DNA from 3 places in the Rhizobium sp. P1_E1 genome. Region 2 is predicted to be linked to each of the others. Evidence: riboswitches for the same ligand, from Rfam matches in the RefSeq annotation. Region 2 holds a riboswitch; each other region holds the start of a gene.
What was found. Region 2 has a riboswitch for cobalamin ahead of cobU (bifunctional adenosylcobinamide kinase/adenosylcobinamide-phosphate guanylyltransferase). Riboswitches for the same ligand answer to the same signal wherever they lie in the genome.
Positions count from the first base shown of each region.

Region 1: it holds a riboswitch for cobalamin, as region 2 does, so the genes downstream of both, bluB (5,6-dimethylbenzimidazole synthase) here and cobU (bifunctional adenosylcobinamide kinase/adenosylcobinamide-phosphate guanylyltransferase) in region 2, are expected to answer to the same signal.
Region 3: it holds a riboswitch for cobalamin, as region 2 does, so the genes downstream of both, nrdH (glutaredoxin-like protein NrdH) here and cobU (bifunctional adenosylcobinamide kinase/adenosylcobinamide-phosphate guanylyltransferase) in region 2, are expected to answer to the same signal.

Region 1 covers NZ_JBFUAY010000026.1:8,525-13,734, forward strand. Annotated here, with positions in the region: gene AC1D1Z_RS12325 (methyl-accepting chemotaxis protein) at 1-1,583, opposite strand, end outside; gene AC1D1Z_RS12330 (MFS transporter) at 1,853-3,256, opposite strand; cobalamin riboswitch at 3,431-3,618, shown strand; gene bluB (5,6-dimethylbenzimidazole synthase) at 3,661-4,347, shown strand; partial or broken gene AC1D1Z_RS12340 (molybdopterin-dependent oxidoreductase) at 4,344-5,021, shown strand; gene AC1D1Z_RS12345 (phosphatase PAP2 family protein) at 5,131-5,210, opposite strand, start outside.
Region 2 covers NZ_JBFUAY010000003.1:33,294-38,503, reverse strand. Annotated here, with positions in the region: gene AC1D1Z_RS02505 (chloride channel protein) at 1-1,640, opposite strand, end outside; cobalamin riboswitch at 1,899-2,295, shown strand; gene cobU (bifunctional adenosylcobinamide kinase/adenosylcobinamide-phosphate guanylyltransferase) at 2,457-2,981, shown strand; gene cobW (cobalamin biosynthesis protein CobW) at 2,986-4,035, shown strand; gene cobN (cobaltochelatase subunit CobN) at 4,040-5,210, shown strand, end outside.
Region 3 covers NZ_JBFUAY010000025.1:20,647-25,856, forward strand. Annotated here, with positions in the region: gene nrdF (class 1b ribonucleoside-diphosphate reductase subunit beta) at 1-450, opposite strand, end outside; gene nrdE (class 1b ribonucleoside-diphosphate reductase subunit alpha) at 538-2,742, opposite strand; gene nrdI (class Ib ribonucleoside-diphosphate reductase assembly flavoprotein NrdI) at 2,721-3,125, opposite strand; gene nrdH (glutaredoxin-like protein NrdH) at 3,140-3,361, opposite strand; cobalamin riboswitch at 3,627-3,850, opposite strand; gene AC1D1Z_RS12080 (heavy metal translocating P-type ATPase) at 4,015-5,210, opposite strand, start outside.

The DNA of each region.
Region 1 (5,210 bases), on a different contig from region 2:
TCGCGATAGGATTGGACGATGGAAGCGATGCTGTCGCTGATGCGGTTGATCTGCTCCTCGATCTTCAGGAGGGCATCGCCGGTCTGGTTCACCAGCCCGACGCCCGCAGCAACTTCGTCGCCGGACACATTGATCAGGTTCTTGATTTCCTTGGCTGCATTTGCAGACCGCTGGGCGAGCTCACGCACTTCCTGCGCAACAACCGCAAAACCCTTGCCGGCTTCGCCTGCACGCGCCGCCTCGACGCCGGCGTTCAGCGCCAGCAGGTTCGTCTGGAAGGCGATTTCGTCGATGACGCCGATAATGCGGCCGATCTGGCTCGACGAGGTTTGAATCCGGTCCATCGCCCCGATCGCATCACGCACCACCGTCGCCGAGACATGGGCGCTCCGCTTTGTCTCCTCGACCAACTGCCCGGCATTTTCAGCCCGTTGCGACGATGTTCTGACCGTCGTGGTCACCTCATCCAGTGCGGCGGCGGTCTGTTCCAATGCTGCTGCCTGTTGCTCGGTCCGCCTGGCGAGTTGATCTGCGGAGGTCGCCAGCTCGCTCGAGCCGGTTTCAACCGCCACGGAAGCGGTCTTGATCTCTGTCAGAGCGGCCGCGACCGCATCGACCATGTTGTTGAAATCCTGCCGCAATTTATCGAATTCGGGACCGACATCGGCCAGGTGTATCGAGAAGTCGCCGGCGGCGAGCCCTTCCAATGCATTCGCGAGAGCGTTCATGACCAGCCGTTGCGTGTTGCTGGCCTCTTCGGTCAACAATGCGTTGCGCGCCCGTTCGGCGTCGAGCGAAGCACTCTGCTCGGCAGCGGCCTGCTCTCTCTCGACTTTCGCAATCGCCTCGTGACGGAAAACTTCCAGTGCACGCGCCAGAAATCCGATCTCGTCGCCATTTTCCCTGTAGGTGACGGGAGAGACCAGATCGCCTTTCTGCAACGCACTAATTCGTTCGCTGATCACCCTGATGGGCCGGCCGACCAGGCTGCGCATGGCGAGAAGGAAGGCAACGACGGCCATGGCGGTGATCGCGGACTGCGTGAGCAGCGAAATGAGAACTTTCTGCCTGACTTCGGAAGCAATTTTTTCGACAGACCAGTTCGTGACGATGTAGCCGGTGGCCTTGCCTGCCTTATCCAGCGGAAGCGGCGCGATGATCGTGACCACGCCGGCGGAGGTTCCGCTATCATCGACAGTCGTCTTTTCCGGTTTCGCGCTGAGACGCTTCGCCAGATCGGCGGGTGCAGGCAAACCGTTGATGCCGTCGCGTGTCCACGTATCGACGGAGGCCGGTTCCGCGTTGAATGCGGCAAACTGTACAAGATCGAGCGAGGGGTCGTCGCGGTAGAGCGAATAAGCCTCGCGAACGGCGTTCGCCTTCCCCCATTTCACGCCGCCGGCGGCCAGAGATGCAAACTGCTCCGCATCCTTGGACCAGTTCGCCTTGGCGCCATCTATCAACGCCCGGGTTTCGTACATCCAGGTATAGGTGGCGAAAGCGGAAATGCCGCAGAGGTTTACGGCAACGATAATCGCCGCCAGCTTGGCTGTCAGAGGCATCGTTTTCAAAAATTGGAACATTCCGCGGCGGCCTAGAATTGCGGCTCAGTCGGACATGTTCCCGACTGGCGTATCAATACGGGCATCGACGCTGACGGTCGCATCACGAGCGCTCATGCCCATGTCCAGATAGCAACCCAAAACGCGCAAACGCAGTGTGTATTTGATGTGTGAATAAATCATAAAGTAGAAAGGAATGCGGGGCACACGCGCGCCATTCGCCTTGCCTCCCCCTGCGCCGAGCCTTGCGAACCGGTGGGTGTAGGAATGCTTCCATTGCGCCGGGGAGATCAGCTATTTTCCGCCACGGCCTCTTTCGGCTCGACGTGCCGGCGCTTGCGGCCGCGCGCCGTCAGTTCAGCGCCGGCATCGTGGGGCAGGCGCAGGAAGGTGATGCAGGCCAGCGACGAAATCGCCGAGACGCTGAAGAAGGCGATGTGGAAATCCGAGACCAGCAGCCTGCCGTCGTGAAAGCTGCTGGAAATTTCGAGTATGCCGCCGGCGATCGCCACACCCATCGCCATGGAGATACGCTGGGCAACGGCATTGATTGCGGTTGCCTGGCTGCTGTCGGCATCATCGACATCGCCGAAGGCCATGGCGTTGACGCCCGAGAAAGCCATGGAGCGGAACAGGCCGCCGATCAGCAGGCAGGCCATGATCAGGAACAGTGGCGTTTCGGCGGTGAACAGGCCGTTGATGCCGAGGAAGATCGCCGCCAGCAAGGTGGTGAGGGAGATCACCGTGCGGAAGCCGAAGGCATTGAAGGTGCGCGAGGCGGCGAATTTCGAGCCCATGGAGCCGAGCGCGCTGACGCAGGTGACCGAGCCCGATTGCAGCGGCGTCAAGCCGAAGCCGAGCTGGAGCATCAGCGGCATCAGGAAAGGCAGGGCGCCAAGTCCCATGCGGAAATTCGAGGCGCCGAGGATCGCCGCCCGAAACATCGGGTAGCGGAACATCTTCGGATCGAGAAGCGGATAGGGCACGCGGCGGGCATGCAGGAGGTAGAGGAGGCCGGCAAGGATGCCGATCGCAACCGTGACATAACCGTAGATAACGGGCACGGCCGGCAGGCTGATCACCGACAGGCCGAAGACGAAGCCGGAGAAGCCGAGGCCGCAAAGAAAGAAGCCGGGGAAATCCATCGGCCGGGGACTGCGTGGCTCAACCGCCGGCAGGAAACGGGTGACGAGGATGATGCCGAGCACGCCGATCGGGACGTTGATCCAGAAGATCCAGTGCCACGTGAGGTAGGTTGTGAGGAAGCCGCCGATCGGCGGACCCATGATGGGACCGATCAACGCTGGAATGGTGAGCCAGGCCATGGCATCGACGAGTTCGTGACGCGGCGTTCCCCGGACCAGCAGCAAGCGGCTGACCGGCGTCATCATCGAGCCGCCGGCGCCCTGGATCAGGCGTGAGATCACGAAGGCCGTGATCGAATTGGAAAAGGCGCAGGCGATCGAGCCGATCATGAAAACGAAGATCGCCATGCGGAAGATGTTGCGCGCGCCGAAACGATCGGACATCCAGCCGCTGATCGGGATGAAGATCGCCAGCGCCACGAGATAGCTCGTAACAGCGAGCTTCAGCGCGATCGGCGAGGTGCCGATATCGGCTGCGATCGCCGGTAGGCTGGTGGCGATCACGGTCGAATCCATCTGTTCCATGAACAGGGCGACCGCAAGGATCATGGGCGTGAGGCGGGGCACGGGCAACCAAAGTGCAAAGAGAAAAAGTGCGGCGCCATGGGCGTCGGTCAGGATCGGTTTGTTTCTAAGGCAGCGATGCGCCTCTGTCCATGAAGTCAATGTCGCATGCAGCGTGTCGGCGGCATGAGGGCCGGCTTGCCGCCGCCGCGCTTTCCTGAAATAGATGCGCCGTCAGGTGCCCGCCGTCCAGGCGGGAGAATCGGGAATCCGGTGCAAAGCCGGAACGTGCCCAACGCTGTAAGGCCGACGCTTGCCGCTTCATCACGCCACTGGCTTCTCGCCGGGAAGGCTGCGGCAGACGGATGAAGCCGAGTCAGAAGACCGGCCTGGCTAGATAGACCGATCCGCGCGGACGGCGGGGCGGTTGCGTTGTTGGGGATTTGACGATGCGACCCTTTGATGAGGATGCCCTTTCAGCGGCGTCCGGTTTTTCCTTGGCCGAACGCGAGGCCGTCTATCATGCGATCATGACGCGGCGCGACGTTCGCAGCCAGTTCCTGCCCGACCCCTTGCCGGATGATCTTGTGCAGCGGCTGCTGACGGCTGCCCATCATGCACCCTCCGTCGGCTTTATGCAGCCGTGGAATTTCATTCTGGTGAAAAGCGCAACCGTGCGGGCGCGCGTCCGGGATGCTTTTGCGAGGGCCAACGAGGAGGCGGCGCTGATGTTCGAAGGTGAACGACGGCAGGCCTACCGCTCGCTCAAGCTCGAAGGCATTGTCGAGGCGCCGCTCGGCATATGCGTGACCTGCGATCCTACCCGCAGCGGCAGCGTCGTGCTGGGGCGCACGCACAATCCCAGGATGGATAGCTATTCCACAGTCTGCGCCATCCAGAATCTCTGGCTTGCGGCGCGGGCGGAAGGGGTCGGGATCGGCTGGGTCAGCATCTTTCATGAAGGCGAGCTGAAGAGCATTCTCGGCATACCCCAGCATATCGAGGTGGTCGCCTGGCTCTGTGCCGGTTTCGTCGACCGGCTCTATGACGAGCCGGAACTGTCCGTCAAAGGCTGGCGGCAGCGGCTGCCGCTCGAGGAACTCGTCTTCCATGATGGATGGGGACTGAACACCTAGAGGTCGTCTTCTTCGGCACCGACAAAGGCGAGGTCACGATTCGCGACATCAAGATGCAACAGAACTTCGCTCGCAGCATGTCGCTCGCAGACGCGATGAACCCCGACAATCTGCTCTGCTACGAAATGAACGGAGCGACCCTGCCTGCCCCCAACGGTTTCCCGCTGCGGCTGATAACTCTGGGCTGGTACGGGATCGCCAACGTCAAGTGGCTGAAGGGCATCGAGGTTCGCGACACCCGCTTCATGAGCCTGCTGATGGGCCGCGACTATGTCACCATCCGGGAGGAAGAGCACAAAGGCGAGACCGTGCGGGCCGAGACCTCGGTCGGCCGGGCCTTGCTGAAATCCGCGCCCGCCAAGGTCACGCGCAACGACTCGGGTCACCGGGTCGTCGGCGCAGCCTGGGGTGCACCGATCGACCGGGTCGAACTGAAAATTGATCAAGGGCCCTGGATGCCGGCAGTCATCGATCATAGCGAGGAGGCCGAATACGCCTGGAAGATTTGGTCACTGGATTGGCCAAATCCCTCGCCTGGAGAACACACGGTGACCTCGCGCGCGATCAGTACCGCAGGGCAAATTCAACCGGCGATGGACGATCCCTTGATCGCCAAAAAGCACACATACTGGGAAAGCAATGGCCAGGTGACGCGCCGCATCCGCATCGTTTGAGAAACGTTGCTGCCTCGCACGTCGGCTGCTGAGTGAACGGAACGTTCCACCGAGAACCCTTCGCTTAGGATTGCGACATTTCAGGAGAAAGGCGCTAGCGGCCCTTCCGCTAGTCTGCCCCGTCTTTTTTTGCCCGCTCGATGAATTTCCCGGCGACTGCTTTGCCAAGTGCGGCACCGGCCCGGTTGT
Region 2 (5,210 bases):
GCCGCCGCTTGCCTGGCATTCATCTGCGGCTGCAGGAAATCGTTGCGGTAGTGGATGAAATCGGCAAGCGTCTTGCCCTCGTCCTGGGCGTCGGTCGGGTTGGCGTAGATCTCCGGCACCAGCACGAGGCCAACATATTTGTCGCTCTCCTCGACGAGGATGACGCGCTGGGTCGAGCCGATCGGGAAGGCCTGCTTGAATTCCTCCAGAGAGATGCCTGCCCTTGCCGTCTTGACATCGGCGCGCATCAGCTTGTCGACCGTCAGATTGCGGATCCAGCCGACATCATGGGCGCTGCGAATGCTTTCGCCGCGAAGATGAAAGCGCCATGTGGCGAAGGAGTAACCGAAGGTCGAGCGGACGACGAGCGAGGAGGTGATGACGGCGGCGAGCACCAGTGCCGTGATCAGGAAATCGCCGGTGATTTCGAGCGCCAGGAACGTCATGGTCAGCGGCCCGCCGATGACGGCGACGGCGAGCGAACTCATGCCGACCACGGCATAGATGACGGGCGTCAGCGTCGCATCGGCAAAATAGGGGCCGCAATAGGCGAAGAGCTTGCCGAGCAGGGCGCCCATGAACAGCGAGGCGAAGAACAGCCCACCCCTGAAGCCGGAGCCGATCGAGATCGCCGAGGCGAAGGATTTCAAGAGGAAGAGGCCGATCAGCGTCGGGATCGCCACCTCACGGGAAAGGTTCAGATGCAACGCGCCGTGGCCGGCCGAGAGCACCTGCGGTGAGATCATCGCCAACAGCCCGACGATGATGCCGCCGAGTGCCGGGCGGAAGGGTGGGGCGATCGAGCTCTTGCGCGCCAGCTCTTCGACAAAGGCGACGCCCTGCATGATCAGGATGCCGACACCGGCGCAGAAAGCACCGAGCAGCAGTGCCGGGATATAATCGGCTGGCACGACCGAGCCGAAGCTGCCGATATCGATGGTGAAATCGCTGCCGGCAAGCAGCCTTGCGATCAGGGTGGAGACAAGGGCGGAGACGACGACAGGCGTCAGCGACACGATCGTATAGGTGCCGATGATCAGCTCGAAGGCATAGAAAGCGCCGGTCAGCGGCGCGTTGAAGGCGGCGGCGATGGCGCCCGCCGCGCCGCAGCCAACGAGGGTGCGCAGGTCCGAGCGGCGAAGCTGCAGCTTCAGGCCGAATTTGGAGGCGAGGCCGGCGGCAAGCTGGGTATAGCCGGCCTCCAGGCCGACGGAGGCGCCGAAACCGTTGGAGATCAGGTTCTGCACGGCAACGATGATGCTGTCGGTCAAGGACAGGCGGCCGCCATGCAGCGCATTGGCCTCGATCGGGTCGACCATCGGCTTCTTGCGTCGTTTCGCCAGCACTAGGAGCAACAGGCCGAGCAGGGCGCCGCCAATGACGGGGGCAGTGAGCAGCAGCATCTTGTTCTCGATCTCGGACGAGCTCAGCCGCTCGCTGTCGGCGATGCCGAAGACCAGCTGATGCAGCTCGTTGGAGACGTAACTCATGCCGGTGACGGCGAGACCCGAGATGATGCCGACGACGGCGCCCGCCAGCGACAGACCGACCTCGCTACGGCGGGTCAGCGCCCGCAGGCGTCCCGGATCGAAGAAAACACGCAGCGCACGAAAACGGCGCCGATCCAATTTCATAAGCATGGCTAGACAACTAGGCGGGGAGAGGCCCGGTCAAGGGCGGAGATGGTCGCGCAGTCCGCTTGCGACGCAATTGCGGCGAAAAGCCGGCGGCTGGGACAAATTTTTATGACGTAAGTCTCTGATAAATGACGATATTTTAGGTAGAGTAAGTCGTGTTGGCGGAGTTGCTTCCTCTGGCCGGCCATTGCCCGGTCGCCAAGGCCGGTTGACTTCACCTCTGAGCTTGCCTAACCATCCCTCAACGGATGGTCGCCCGACCATCCCGACATAACGGATGGTTCCGGATCGGTGTTACGCCCTTCCGGATGAAAAGGGAATGTGACGCGGCGGACCCAAGCCGGGCGCCTTCATCACAGCCGACCCCGCGACTGTAGAGCGGTCAGGGTCTTCCATCCGGCGTTAAGCCCTTTCTGCCGGCAGCCTGCAATCGTGCAGGCGGGCGGGACGGGCGGCATGCCGGAAAAGCCACTGGATATGCATGGTGATCAACCGGGGTCGGACGCCTCTCAAGTCTACGAATCGTCCACCTTTTCACTGATGCAGCCGGGAAGGCGAGGATGATCCGCTGGCACGATCAGGGCGACCGGTTTCCGGTCTGCCCCGATCGCGGCCGATAACCGCGAGCCAGGAGACCTGCCATGCGTGCCGGGCGCGAAGCCCACACCTGGGCACTATGCCCGTTGCCAGCACGGAGGTTGTCTTGGCTGAACGATTGAATTCAGCGCAGCCTGGTGCGGCGCGATTTGGCGGGGCCTTACAGCCGCCGGCGTCTTCCGTAGCGGCTTGCGCGGCATCTATTCAGAAGGCAACGCCGGCATGACGGCTGCCCCCTCCAACACTGTCTTCATCCTCGGCGGCGCGCGCTCCGGCAAGTCCAGGTTCGCCGAATCCCTCGTCACCGCGACCGATCTGGATCGCCACTACCTTGCCACCGGGCGGGCCTGGGACGAGGAGATGCAGGCGCGCATAACGCAACACAAGGCCGATCGCGGTCCGTCCTGGACGACGCATGAGGAGCCGCTCGATCTTGTCGGCAAGCTTACCGACATCGATGGCGAAGGGCGCATCGTGCTGATCGATTGCCTGACGCTCTGGGTCACCAATCTGATGATCGAGGAGCGTGAGATGGCGGTGGAATTTGCCGCACTTGCCGATTTCCTGCCCGCCGCGAAGGCGCGGCTCGTTTTCGTTTCCAACGAGGTCGGTCTCGGCATCGTGCCGGATAATCGCATGGCGCGGGATTTTCGCGATCATGCCGGCCGGCTGCACCAATCGATCGCGGCGAAGGCCGCCGAAGTCTATTTCATCGCGGCAGGCCTGCCGCTGAAAATGAAGGGTTAAGTCCATGAACCAGCAGAAGATTCCCGCAACCGTCATCACCGRCTTCCTCGGTGCCGGCAAAACGACGATGATCCGCAACCTGCTGACCAATGCCGGCGGCAAGAAGATTGCGCTGATTATCAACGAATTCGGCGATCTCGGCGTCGACGGCGACGTGCTGAAGGGCTGCGGTGCGGAGAATTGCACTGAGGACGACATTATCGAGCTCACCAATGGCTGCATCTGCTGCACGGTCGCGGACGACTTCATCCCGACGATGACGAAGCTGCTCGAACGCGAACAGCGGCCCGACCATATCGTCATCGAAACCTCGGGCCTTGCTTTGCCGCAGCCGCTGGTCGCCGCCWTCAACTGGCCCGACATTCGCACCCAGGTGACCGTCGACGGTGTCATCACGGTGGTCGATAGTGCTGCCGTTGCCGCCGGCCGTTTCGCCGACGACCATGATGCCGTCGATGCGCGCCGTGCCGAGGATGAATCGCTCGATCACGAAAGCCCGATCGAGGAGCTGTTCGAGGACCAGCTCACCTGCGCCGACCTCATCGTGCTCAACAAGACCGACTTGATCGACGCCGCGGGCCTTATCAGGGTGCGCGACGAGGTCGCCTCCCGCACGGTGCGCAAGCCCGTGATGATCGAGGCGAGAAATGGCGAGGTGTCAGCCGGCATCTTGCTCGGCCTTGGCATCGGCACGGAGGACGATGTCGCCAATCGCAAGTCGCATCACGAGCTGGAGCATGAGGATGGCGCGCCGCACGATCACGACGAATTCGACAGCTTTGTCGTCGATCTCGGAGCCATTGCCGATCCCGCCGGTTTCGTCGAAGCGCTGAAGGACATCATATCAGCCCATGACGTGCTGCGTCTCAAGGGTTTCGTCGACGTTTCAGGCAAGCCGATGCGTTTGCAGCTCCAGGCCGTCGGCAGCCGCATCGACCATTATTTCGACCGCGCCTGGGCAGCCGGAGAAAAGCGCGGCACACGCCTCGTTGTCATTGGCCTGCACGAAATGGACCAGGACGCGGTGAGGGCGGCGATCGAAGCGCTGGCATAGACCGATGCATCTGCTTCTGGCCCAGCAGGGAACGATCAGCGACGGCGAGGAGGCAATCGACCTTGGGCAGACGCCGGGCGATATCCTGTTCCTGTCGGCGGCCGACAGCGAGCTTGCCGCGATCGCAGCCGCCCATCGCGATCGCCGGACAGCACCTTCGCTGAGGCTCGCCAGTCTGATGAGCCTCAAGCATCCGATGTCGGTCGATACCTATGTCGAGCGCACCGCGCGGCATGCGAAGCTGATCATCGTGCGTGCGCTCGGCGGCGCCAGCTATTTCCACTATGCGCTGGAAGCGCTGCATGCGGCTGCGGCTCGCGCCGGTGCACTGATTGCGGTCTTGCCGGGTGATGCCAGGCCAGATGCGGGGCTGGTTCCTTTCTCCAATGTTGATCTCGACGATCTCAACGCGCTCTGGGCCTATCTGATCGAGGGCGGCGATGCTAATGCGCGGGCGTTTCTCGATTATGCCGGGGCGATGCTGTCGGGCACAGATAAGCCGGCACCGGCTGTGCCTTTGATGAAGGCAGGTATTTGGTGGCCGGGGCGGGGGTTGATCGGGGTCGAGGAGTGGCGGCGGGTCGTTTTAGATATGTCTTCGGGTGCGGGGATGGTAGCGGAGGAGGGATTTGAATCCCCTACAGTCGCCATCAGCTTCTACCGCGCCCTGGTGCAGAGCGGCGAGACCGGGCCGATCGAAGCGCTTGTCGAGGCGCTGGCCGCACTCGGCCTCCGGCCGCTGCCGGTCTTTGCCTATAGCCTCAAGGATCCCATCTCCACCGGCATTCTCGAAAGCGTGTTTTCGGCGCTGAAACCCGACGTTGTCATCAACACGACGGGCTTTGCGGTCTCGGCACCGGGTGCGGACCGGCAGCCGACGGTGCTGGAAGCGAATGAGGCGATCGTGCTGCAGGCGATCCTGTCGGCCTCGTCGAAGGAGGCATGGGCGGCTTCTCCGCAGGGCTTGTCGGCGCGCGATCTCGGCATGAACGTGGCACTGCCTGAAGTCGATGGCCGGGTGCTGGCGCGGGCGGTCTCCTTCAAGACGGCGGCGCGCTACGATGCGCTGGTCGAGACGAACATCGTCGCCAGCCAGGCCGATGCCGGCCGGGTGCGCTATACGGCTGAGCTTGCCGCCAATTGGGCGCGGCTGCGGAAGACTTTCGCCGGCGACC
Region 3 (5,210 bases), on a different contig from region 2:
GCCGGAGCCGTACTGCTCCATGATCAGCGCCGATTTCCGCTGCAGGAATTCATTCTCCTCCGACCAGCGGTAGGCATCGTCGACGTCAGGCGTCGAGCACAGCGTCGAGAAGATCGAGGAATAGGAGCGCGCATGCACCGCCTCCATGAAGGAGATGTTGGAAAGTACCGCCTCCTCATGCTGCGTCACCGCATCCTCCATCAGCCGGATGGAACCGACGCCGTTCTGGATCGTGTCGAGCAGCGTCAAACCGGTAAAGACGCGGATGGTCAGCTGCTGCTCGACCGGCGTCAGCGTCGCCCAGGAAGGAATGTCGTTCGAAAGCGGCACCTTCTCCGGCAGCCAGAAATTGCCGGTGAGCCGGTTCCAGACTTCGAGATCCTTATCGTCCTCGATGCGGTTCCAATTGATGGCGCGCACGCGGGACGCAGGTTTGATTTGCATGTTCATCGGGTGGTCCTTTTCGGGCGTCAGCGTCTGCATGGCGAAGGGAACTGCGGAACCCTCCCGCTTCTTGCAGCGTCAGCCGCAATCAAATCATAAGGTGCAGGATACGCAGCCCTGCACCTCGGTGCCGGACAGCGCCATCTGGCGAAGGCGTATGTAGTAGATCGTCTTGATGCCCTTCTTCCAGGCATGGATCTGCGCCTTGTTGATGTCGCGCGTCGTTGCCGTGTCGCGGAAGAACAAGGTCAGCGACAGGCCTTGGTCGACATGCTGGGTCGCCGCCGCATAGGTGTCGATGATCTTCTCCGGCCCGATCTCGTAGGCATCCTGATAATAGTCGAGATTGTCGTTGGTCATGAACGGCGCCGGATAATAGACGCGGCCGATCTTACCTTCCTTGCGGATTTCGATCTTCGAGACGATCGGATGGATCGAGGAGGTCGAGTGGTTGATATAGGAGATCGACCCCGTCGGCGGAACCGCCTGCAGGTTCTGGTTATAGAGGCCGGAGGCCATCACCGCCTTCTTCAACGTGGCCCAATCTTCCTGCGTCGGAATGTGAATGCCTGACGTCTCGAACAGCGCCCTGACCGTCTCCGTCGCCGGCTCCCAGAGCTGCTCTGTATATTTGTCGAAATAGTCGCCGGAGGCATATTTCGAATTCTCGAAGCCCTTGAAGCTCGTACCGCGTTCGACCGCCAAAAGGTTCGAGGCGCGGATTGCGTGATAGGTCACCGTATAGAAATAGATATTGGTGAAATCGACGCCTTCCTCGGAGCCGTAGAAGATACGCTCGCGGGCGAGATAACCGTGCATGTTCATCTGGCCGAGGCCGATCGCATGGCTCTCGTCATTGCCCTTCTCGATCGAGGGAACCGAGGAAATGTGACTCATGTCGGAAACGGCTGTCAGCGCCCGGATCGAGGTCTCGATCGTCTTGCCGAAATCTGCCGAATCCATTGCCGCCGCGATATTCAGCGAGCCGAGATTGCAGGAAATATCCTTGCCGAGATGTTTGTAGGAAAGGTCGTCATGATATTCGCTCGCCTCGCTGACCTGCAGGATTTCCGAGCATAGATTGCTCATCGAAATACGTCCGGCGATCGGGTTCGCCCGGTTCACCGTGTCCTCGAACATGATGTAGGGGTAGCCGCTCTCGAACTGGATTTCGGCAAGCACCTGGAAGAATTCGCGCGCCTTGATCTTCTTCTTCGAAATGCGGGCATCCGCCACCATCTCGCGATATTTTTCCGTCACCGAAATCTCGGTGAAAGGCACGCCATAGACGCGTTCCACGTCATAGGGCGAGAACAGATACATATCCTCATTGTTCTTGGCGAGTTCGAAGGTGATATCGGGCACGACGACGCCGAGTGACAGCGTCTTGATGCGGATTTTTTCGTCGGCATTTTCGCGCTTGGTGTCGAGGAAGCGCATGATATCGGGATGATGGGCATTGAGATAGACCGCACCCGCGCCCTGCCGCGCCCCGAGCTGGTTGGCATAGGAGAAACTGTCTTCGAGCAGCTTCATCACCGGGATGATACCCGAGGACTGGTTCTCGATATGCTTGATCGGCGCGCCTGCCTCGCGGATATTCGTCAGCGACAGCGCCACGCCGCCGCCGCGCTTCGACAATTGCAGCGCCGAATTGATCGACCGGCCGATCGATTCCATATTGTCCTCGACGCGCAGCAGGAAGCAGGAAACCAGTTCGCCGCGCTGCTTCTTGCCGGCATTGAGGAAGGTCGGCGTCGCCGGCTGGAAACGGCCGGAAATGATCTCGTCGACCATGTCGCGGGCAAGGGCCTCGTCGCCACGCGCCAAGGCCAGAGCCACCATGCAGATGCGGTCCTCATAGCGCTCGAGATAGCGCTTGCCGTCGAAGGTCTTCAGCGTATAGCTGGTGTAATATTTGAAGGCGCCGAGGAAGGTCGGGAAACGGAATTTCTTGGCATAGGCCTGGTCGAACAGATCCCGCACGAAATTGAAGGAATACTGGTCGAGAACCTCCTGCTCGTAATATCCCTCGGTCACGAGGTAATCGAGCTTTTCCCTCAGATTGTGGAAGAACACCGTGTTCTGGTTCACATGCTGGAGGAAATATTGCTTGGCCGCCAAACGATCCTTGTCGAGCTGAATCCGCCCCTCATCGTCATAGAGGTTCAGCATCGCGTTCAGCGCGTGATAGTCGAGGGTTTCGGCTGCTTTCGGCGGCCTCTCCCCGGCGGGCTGAGCAAAAATTTGATGCGGTTTTGCGCCCGCATCCCGCGTCAGGGTTGTTCCCGTGTCCAAAATCGTTCCATTCCGTGTTTGACCTTGGCGACGTCGTCGTCGGTGCCCATGAGCTCGAACCGGTAAAGGTACGGCACCTGGCATTTCTGCGAGACCACGTCGCCGGCGAGCCCGTATGTCTCGCCGAAATTGCTGTTGCCCGCGGCGATCACGCCGCGGATGTGTCCTCGGTTTTCCGCATCGTTGAGGAAACGGATCACCTGCTTGGGAACGGCACCCTTGCCGCCGTCGCCGCTATAGGTCGGCACGATCAGCACGAAGGGTTCGCGGATATGGAACGCGTCTGCGCCACCTGGCGGAATGCGCGCCGCGCGCAGACCGAGCTTGGCGACGAACCGATGGGTGTTCTCGGATCGGCTGGAATAATAGACGATCAGGCCCATCGCTTGTCCTCAGGTCAGGAGAGCGCGCTGATCATGTCGGGACGGAAGCCCGCCCAATGCTGCTCGCCGGCGATGACGACAGGCGCCTGCATGTAGCCGAGGCTGCGGACGCGATCGAGCGCTTCGGCATCCTGCGAGATATCGACGATGTCATAATCGACGCCCAGACGGTCGAGGGCGCGGTAGGTGGCAGTGCACTGGACGCAGGCAGGCTTGCTGTAGACGGTAATGGTCATGATATTCCTCGTGACGATGCGATTGGGCGCAGGACATCGATCGGAAATCTGTCGATATCCGTCGAAAAATTCTCTGATGATTTTGAGCTGTGCGGCTGTTTAGCCGCTGGGCGTACTCCGCCCTCTACCTCTAGCGGGTGGCGGCCTGAACTGAAATTCTGACATGACTTCACCCCGAAGTGGCTCATGAGGAGGTTCGGGCCTGCGAAACGCGATGCGGAGATTCCCCGCAGCCATGCAACGCGACCTTCCGGACACCCCGCCCGTGGACGTTTCGTTCGAGGCAGGTCTCCTGGCTCACGGGTCAAAGCGCCTGCCCAGCCTTCCCGGAGCATCATGCTCCAGTGACCTGAAATCGGACAGTTGCTCGCCGCTTACAGTTGCGGGGGCAGCCCCGGCATTGCCGCGCCATGATGGCGAAGCGCACCGAATTCCCGTCTTAGTCACCGATCCTCACGAATCGACGGAACCTCGAACACTAGATATGGTACGCGAATCGATCATGACGTCAACAAGTTGTTGTGGCGGCGCAACAATGGCGGCAACGAATCGCCGCGCCTGTGTATGATGTGGATAACGAAGCGTTAACGGAAAAGCGCTGTGGAGAACGCATCATAAAGAGAGCCGGCAGAAGCCGGCTCCTCAAACGACATTCATATTTTTATCCGAAGCAACCGCAGTGCATTGATCGTCACCAGCACGGTGGCGCCGGTATCGGCAAGAATCGCTGGCCAGAGCCCGGTGATCCCTATGATCGTCGTCACCAGAAACAGCGCCTTCAGCCCGAGTGCGATGGTGATATTCTGCAGGATGTTGCGCATCGTGCGTTTGGAAAGTTCGATCATCCGCGCCACGTCGCCAACGCGTCCGTGCAGCACGGCAGCATCCGCCGTCTCCAGCGCCACATCGGTGCCGCCGCCCATGGCGATGCCGATGTCGGCAGCGGCCAGCGCCGGAGCATCGTTGATGCCGTCGCCGACCTTGGCCACGATGAAGCCCTGGCGCTTCAATTCGCCAACGACCCGCTGCTTATCCTCTGGCATCATCTCGCCGCGCCAGTCGATGCCGAGCATGCCGGCAACGGCTGCTGCCGTCCGCTTGTTGTCGCCCGTCAACATCATCGCCTTGACGCCTGCTGATTTGAGGGCAGCGAGCCCGGCCTCGGCATCCTCACGCGGCTCGTCACGCATGGCGATCAGGCCGGCCGCAACACCGTTGACGAGCAGCACCGACACGCTCTTGCCCTCGTCGTTCAGCGCCGTGATGCGTGCATCCTGTTCCGCGCTGAGCGTCCCGCGCTCGCGGGCGGCAGGTGGCGACAGCAGATCCAGCGCCTCACCGCCGACTTTGCCGCTGACACCCTTGCCCGGCAYCGCTTCAAGCTCGAAGGCCGGCGGCACGGGAACGCCGTCCGTCTTGGCGCGGTTGAGGATCGCCAGCGCCAGCGGATGGCTGGAACCCTGCTCCAGCACCGCCGCGCGCGACAGCACCTGCGCCTCGCTCAGGCCAAAGGAAATGATGTCGGTCACCTGAGGCTTGCCTTCTGTCAGCGTGCCTGTCTTGTCGAAGGCGACCATCGTCACCTTGCCGAGCGTTTCCAACACCGCGCCGCCCTTCATCAGCAGCCCGCGCCGCGCACCGGATGAAAGCGAGGCGGCGATCGCCGCCGGCGTCGAGATGACGAGCGCGCAGGGGCAGCCGATCAAAAGGATCGCAAGGCCCTTATAGACCCATTCGCCCCACGGCCCAGCGAACAGCAACGGTGGAACGACCGCGACAAGCGCTGCGACCACGACGACGCCGGGCGTGTAATAGCGCGAGAACCGATCGATGAAGCGTTCGGTCGGCG